Linked DNA regions of Prochlorococcus marinus XMU1411. The protein of the gene in region 1 binds, or shares a complex with, the protein of each later gene. Links are inferred from orthologs where the notes say so. Each region holds a gene or a part of one and is shown on either strand. Other genes may lie near its edges.

Evidence for each region.
Region 2: the proteins of nuoH (region 1) and HA145_RS01580 are in contact, whole or in part, in a cryo-EM structure (PDB 6KHJ), measured with the Thermosynechococcus vestitus proteins. The link is inferred for Prochlorococcus marinus XMU1411 from one-to-one orthologs. Residues at the interface, in WP_126985484.1 of Thermosynechococcus vestitus: Gln8, Lys26, Trp29, Leu30, Pro33, Met34, Met37, Leu38, Leu83, Ile84, Phe85, Lys86, Glu87, Asp88, Val89, Leu90, Pro91, Ala92, Thr100, Ala104, Val107, Ile108, Phe111, Leu112, Tyr114, Ile115, Ile125, Ser126, Leu128, Phe133; in WP_126986108.1 of Thermosynechococcus vestitus: Gly6, Tyr7, Glu8, Tyr9, Phe10, Gly12, Phe13, Leu14, Ile16, Cys17, Ser18, Pro21, Ala24, Leu25, Ala27, Ser28, Leu31, Arg32, Pro33, Ser35, Arg40, Leu41, Thr42, Thr43, Tyr44, Glu45, Ile51, Gly53, Ala54, Trp55.

What each region holds. Positions count from the first base shown.
Region 1 is NZ_JAAORI010000002.1:84,681-87,833, forward strand. The notes cover bases 32-2,980. They hold nuoH (NADH-quinone oxidoreductase subunit NuoH), read right to left. Parts: upstream 2,091-2,980; coding sequence 972-2,090; downstream 32-971. Other genes in these bases: HA145_RS00880 (NADH-quinone oxidoreductase subunit J), read right to left, coding at 32-264; ndhI (NAD(P)H-quinone oxidoreductase subunit I), read right to left, coding at 278-904; HA145_RS00895 (citrate synthase), read right to left, coding at 2,167-2,980. Outside these bases: more of HA145_RS00880, read right to left, coding at 1-31; more of HA145_RS00895, read right to left, coding at 2,981-3,153. UniProt on the Escherichia coli protein: NDH-1 shuttles electrons from NADH, via FMN and iron-sulfur (Fe-S) centers, to quinones in the respiratory chain. The immediate electron acceptor for the enzyme in this species is believed to be ubiquinone.
Region 2 is NZ_JAAORI010000002.1:213,194-216,285, reverse strand. The notes cover bases 203-3,092. They hold HA145_RS01580 (NAD(P)H-quinone oxidoreductase subunit 3), read left to right. Parts: upstream 203-1,411; coding sequence 1,412-1,774; downstream 1,775-3,092. Other genes in these bases: HA145_RS01565 (gluconeogenesis factor YvcK family protein), read right to left, coding at 3,041-3,092; HA145_RS01570 (NAD(P)H-quinone oxidoreductase subunit J), read left to right, coding at 2,514-3,044; HA145_RS01575 (NADH dehydrogenase subunit K), read left to right, coding at 1,765-2,514; HA145_RS01585 (rubredoxin), read right to left, coding at 906-1,334; HA145_RS01590 (photosynthesis system II assembly factor Ycf48), read right to left, coding at 203-896. In the rest of the region: more of HA145_RS01590, read right to left, coding at 1-202. UniProt on the Escherichia coli protein: NDH-1 shuttles electrons from NADH, via FMN and iron-sulfur (Fe-S) centers, to quinones in the respiratory chain. The immediate electron acceptor for the enzyme in this species is believed to be ubiquinone.

The DNA of each region.
Region 1 (3,153 bases):
TTTTAAATCTTCTTTCTTGTTAACTAGCATGATTGCAAAAATTATTAATACATTAACTGCACCCACATAAACTAAAACTTGCGCTGCAGCAACAAAACTTGCATTTAAGAGAAGATATAATCCTGCTACACTCATGAACACTCCCCCAAGTAGAAAGGCTGAATAAACAATACTTTCGAGCAATACAACACCAAGAGCTCCAATAATGACAACTAAAGATAGAACTGTAAAACAAATAAATTGAGTTGTTATTGCGATGGACATAAATTAATGGGAATTAATTAGTTGGATTAGAAACTTTATCATTATTTTCATTGGATTCAGGTTTCATCCAATCATAAACTTCTTCAGGTAATTTACCAACTCTAGAATCTGAAGCTGGGATTTCATGAGGATCCATGACACCTTTAGGGAGATAGGCAAGTTCTCTTAGAGGTTTGACTGATGGATCAGTTGTGACGTTTGTAGGAAGTCTACCAAGAGCGACATTATCGAAATTTAGATTGTGTCTATCGAAAGTAGCTAATTCATATTCTTCGGTCATTGAAAGACAATTAGTTGGACAATATTCAACACAATTTCCGCAAAATATACAAACTCCAAAATCTATTGAATAATTTCTCAGTTCCTTTTTTTTGGTTTCTTTATTCATTACCCAATCAACTACTGGTAGATTTATTGGACATACTCTCACACAAACTTCACAAGCAATACATTTATCGAATTCATAATGTATTCTTCCTCTATATCTTTCAGAAGGTATTAATTTTTCATATGGATATTGAACAGTAACAGGTCTTCTTCGAAGATGATCAAAAGTTACAGATATACCATTGTATAAATATTTACCAGCATTAAATGCTTCTTTGATATAACTGTTTATTTGTTGAAGGAAATTGTTCATTTTGAAGAATTTACTTAGTTATTTTATTTTAGTGGAATAATTTTAAATTTAAGTATTTTTACTTAAATTAACCACCAAAGAACTGAGGAAAAGCAAGTTTTAATCCTGCAGTTATCAAAAGATTAGCAAGAGAAATTGGAAGGAGAAACTTCCATCCTAGATCTAAAAGTTGATCTATTCTTACCCTTGGAGTTGTCCAACGTAATAATATTGCAATGAAAACTAAAAGATATGCTTTTAAAACAGTCATTACGATGCCTATTGATGCAGTGAAGACCTGAATTAAGGGAGCATTGATTGGCAAATTAAGAAACTTAGCTATTAATTCAACTGGAATAGGAAAACCCCATCCTCCTAAATAAAGTATTGATACCAATAATGCTGAAAGAATTAAATTAATGTAACTACCAAGGTAGAACAATGCGAATTTCATTCCAGCATATTCAGTTTGATATCCTGCAACTAATTCTTCTTCAGCTTCAGGTAAGTCAAATGGAAGTCTCTCACATTCTGCTAGTGCACAAATCCAAAAGATTATGAAACCAACTGGTTGTCTCCATATATTCCAGCTTAGTATTCCAGCACCACTTTGCTGATTGACAATGTCAATAGTACTTAGAGAATTTGTCATTAGTACGATAGCCAATACAGATAAAGCTAAGGGTATTTCATAACTTATTGATTGAGCCGCTGCTCTTAAACCTCCTAATAATGAATACTTATTATTTGATGCATATCCGCTCATAAGAAGCCCAATTGGCTGGATACTGCTTAAAGCGATCCATAGGAAAATTCCAATACCAACGTTACTTATTAAAAGATTTTGTCCAAAAGGAACAATTAGCCATGAGAGAATCACTGGTACAAGAACTAATATAGGTCCTGCAGTGAAGAGAATTCCATCTGCTTTAGCAGGAATAATATCCTCTTTGACAAGCAACTTAAGACCATCTGCAATTGGTTGGAGTACGCCAAGCGCTCCTGCATATTCGGGCCCTATTCTTTGTTGAGCAGCAGCAGATATTTTTCTTTCAAGCCAAACTGTTACTAAAACGCCAACAACTGCCGCTACCAAAACCAAAAGCATAGGTATAGGGAGCCAAATTATATGAGCGATTTCACTGGAAAGGCCAAAACCTTTTAAGAATTCATTAAAACTATATTCGAGATCTAATCCGTATTCCAAAATTTTTTTGTTATTTACTTAATAGATTAACTCTTCACAAACAATATGTGTGTTTTTTTTTGAAAAGCTGGAAATATTATTCTCTATTTTCTAGGCTGATCCAATCTCTTGGTTTTGAACCTGTGTAGATTTGCGATGGTCTGAAAATTCTATTTGCTCCAAGTTGCTCTCTCCAATGAGCTAACCAACCAGCCACTCTAGATATGGCAAAAATTGGAGTAAATAAATCACGAGGAATACCAAGTTTTCTATAAACAAGACCAGAATAAAAGTCCACGTTAGGGAATATACCCTTAGGTCCAAGTCTTGGTATTGCCTCTGTCTCAAGTGATTTGGCGACTTCATACATTTCATCTGCTCCAAATCTAATAAAAAGCTCTTCTGCCAGTTTTTGAAGAATTATTGCTCTTGGATCTTTAACTTTATATTCTCTGTGACCGAAGCCCATTATCTTACTTTTATTTTTTATTGCATTATCTAAAAAAGACCCTGCATTTTCTGGGGTTTTAATCTCTTCTAACATTGCAATTACATCCTCATTTGCTCCTCCATGCAGTGGGCCTGCCAGGGTTCCTACAGCAGAGGCGATGACAGCATAAGGGTCTGTAAGAGTACTTGCAGTCACTCTTGCGCTAAATGTACTTGCGTTTAAACTATGTTCGGCATGTAAGATTAAACACCTATCAAAAACTTTTGCAGCTATAGGATCTTGTTCTTTTTCAGTCAGCATGTAAAGAAAATTTGATGAGTAAGTTAAATCATCTCTAGGTTGAATTGGATCTTGTCCTTTTCGAATAAGCTGAAACGCAGCAATCATTGTGGGTATTTTTGCTATTAGTCTTATAACTGCGTTGTAGATGTAATTAGGATCATCTATTGCTCTTCGTGAATAAAAGAGCCCCAAAGAAGCCGCGCTAGATTGAAGAGCATCCATTGGATGACCTGTTGCAGGGAAACATTTCATCATATCTCTGACTCTAAAACTTAACCTTCGATGCATCTGAACTTCTTGTTCAAAATCTCTAAGTTGAATAGCTGTGGGCAATTCACCCCAAATTAATAA
Region 2 (3,092 bases), 130 kb from region 1 along the record:
GGATCTTTATTCCAAGTTTTACCTTGATCTTTAATTACTATTAGAGTGCCATTGCCCCCGCCAGCCCATATATCACCATTTGGATCCCATCCCATGTCTAGATAATTGTAACCATTAAGAATTGGTATAATAGGTTTTGACCAATTTTCTAGGTCATTAGTATCTTCATTAAATCTAATTTCTGCTCCTCTTGAAAGCATCCATAAACTTCCTTCTGGATTAAAACCAATACTTTGAACTCTTTTGCTACTGGCTCTTTGATGAGCTATCCATGCATCACTATCCTTTTCCAAAGTAGAAAAGAAATTACCTAAACTACTTACACTTACATAATCTCCTTTATTAGTTCTTCTTAAATCTCTTACTCCTCCAGAACCAGATGCATCAAGAACTTTTGCATTCCATGATTCACCACTATCTGATGTTTCATAAATCGCACCTGCAGTGGTAGCTAATTCTGCAACACCGCCGTCGACAGTTGTTATTAGAAATGGTTGACCTGGTAATTTGTTACCTAGAGATAAACGAGTCCAATTCTTTCCTGCATCAAGTGTATGCATTACTAATGAAGGCTGACCTATTAACCATCCCTCTTCACCTTTAAAATCAATATCTAGGAGACGAAAGTTCTCTTCACTTGGTAAATCTAAATTTCTTTTTTCCCAAGTTTCTCCTCCATCATTAGATTCCATAATAAGTCTATTAGAACCTACTAAAAATCCATTTTTATCATCTATAAAGTCAACATCTAAAGCATTAGACTGGTCCTCAAACTTAATTGTTTTCCAAGGGCTGCTATCACTCATCTTTACTCCTGTAGATGAACAACTGCTCAATACAAAACAAAGAAGAACTGATAAAAGAAGATTGGGAATAATAGTAATAATTTTTTTCATTTGTATATATTAATGCAAAGAGTACAAAGAAAGGAACATAGCAGCAGCGAACGCTAGCCCTCCAAAGATCAATATGTTTTTTTGTCCAGGAGGTAAACTATTAAAGCCAAACCCATAAACTAAATTTTCTTCAAAACCACTTGGTTTAGATTTAGGACCTATATCCTTATAAAAATTTTTACCAGCTCGACAAACAGGGCAAGCGAAAGTATTACCATCCAACTCTGAAAAAGGAGTATTTTTAGGTATGTTTAATTTTTTATTTCCTTCAGACGGATCATAAATATATCCACAACTTCTACATTCGAATCTATTTTGTTCTAGATTAGGGGTAGGTTGTTCAACATTTACTCCTGAGGAATTTTCAGAAAGTTTTTCTTTCTCAAAGTTCTCAACTATTTTGTTTTCCTCAGAGGCTGGTTGAATGTTTTCACTCACGGCTTATTATTGTTCTTTAAGAACTTTAAAAGATTTTGCTTAATTAAGCGACTTTTATTCAAAATTAATTTTTTAAGATGTTTTTATTAACTGGCTATGAATACTTTTTAGGTTTCCTTCTAATTGCCGCAGCTGTTCCAGTATTAGCTCTAGTTACTAATCTCATCGTTGCCCCAAAAGGGAGAACAGGTGAAAGAAAACTTACATATGAATCTGGAATGGAGCCTATTGGAGGAGCATGGATTCAATTTAATATTCGTTATTACATGTTTGCATTGGTTTTCGTTATATTTGATGTTGAGACAGTATTCCTTTATCCTTGGGCTGTTGCCTTCAATAGATTAGGCTTATTAGCTTTTATTGAGGCTTTAATCTTCATTGCAATACTTGTTATTGCCCTGGCATATGCATGGAGAAAAGGCGCTTTAGAATGGAGTTAAAAAAATTGAATCCACAATTATCACCAAAAGCAATAAGAGAAATTCGAGAAGGGACTTGCAACCCTCTTGGTGCACCCCAAGTTACTACAGATTTAAGCGAAAACGTTATATTGACAAGCTTAGATGATCTTCATAATTGGGCTAGGTTAAGCAGTCTATGGCCCCTTCTTTATGGAACAGCTTGTTGTTTTATAGAATTTGCTGCCTTAATCGGATCTAGATTTGATTTTGACAGATTTGGATTAGTACCTAGAAGCTCGCCAAGGCAAGCAGATTTGATAATAGTTGCAGGGACAGTAACAATGAAGATGGCACCAGCGCTTGTAAGACTTTATGAGCAGATGCCTGAACCAAAGTATGTTATTGCTATGGGTGCCTGCACAATCACAGGGGGAATGTTCAGTGCAGATTCTACAACTGCTGTAAGAGGTGTTGATAAATTGATACCAGTTGATTTATACCTCCCAGGATGTCCGCCAAGACCAGAAGCAATTTTTGATGCTGTAATTAAATTAAGAAAAAAAGTTGGTAATGAATCAATTTTAGAGCGTACAAAAACAGAACAAACTCACAGATACATTACATCAGATCACGAAATGAACCTTGTTTTTTCAGAAAATACAGGTGAATATCTAAACAAAACTTCAGCTAACGTAATATCCCCCTCCAAAAAAGAAAAAATAACCGAATTCCCTGAAAACAGCGAAAAAACTGAAATTATTAATTCTGTAGAAGATTAATGGAAAAAGACGGTATAGCCACATCCTCAGATACTTCAATAGAGAAAGAAGGATTTATAAGCCAATCTTTGTCTAAAGATGGAATTCCAAATCAATCTTTATCTGATGATCACATAGGAATTGAAAACATTTCTGTGGAACCTAGCAAATTATATGAAGCGGTATCGGCGTTAAGAAATTATGGTTTCAACTATCTTCAATGTCAAGGTGGCTATGATGAAGGACCGGGGAAAAATCTTGTTAGTTTCTATCATTTTATAACTGTTGATGACTTACAAAAAATCGAAAAAATTAAAGAAGTTAGATTAAAAGTTTTCTTAAAAAGAGATTCTGATTTATCAATCCCTAGTTTGTATGAAATTTTTAAAGGAAGTGATTGGCAAGAAAGAGAAACATATGACATGTATGGAATAAATTTTATAAATCATCCAAATCCCAAAAGACTATTAATGCCGGAAGACTGGAGAGGATGGCCATTGCGAAAAGACTATATTCAGCCTGATTTTTATGAACTTCAAGATGCATATTAATTTAGTTTTTTTAATTTGCGGTACATAAATATAACTGCTCTTGCTAAT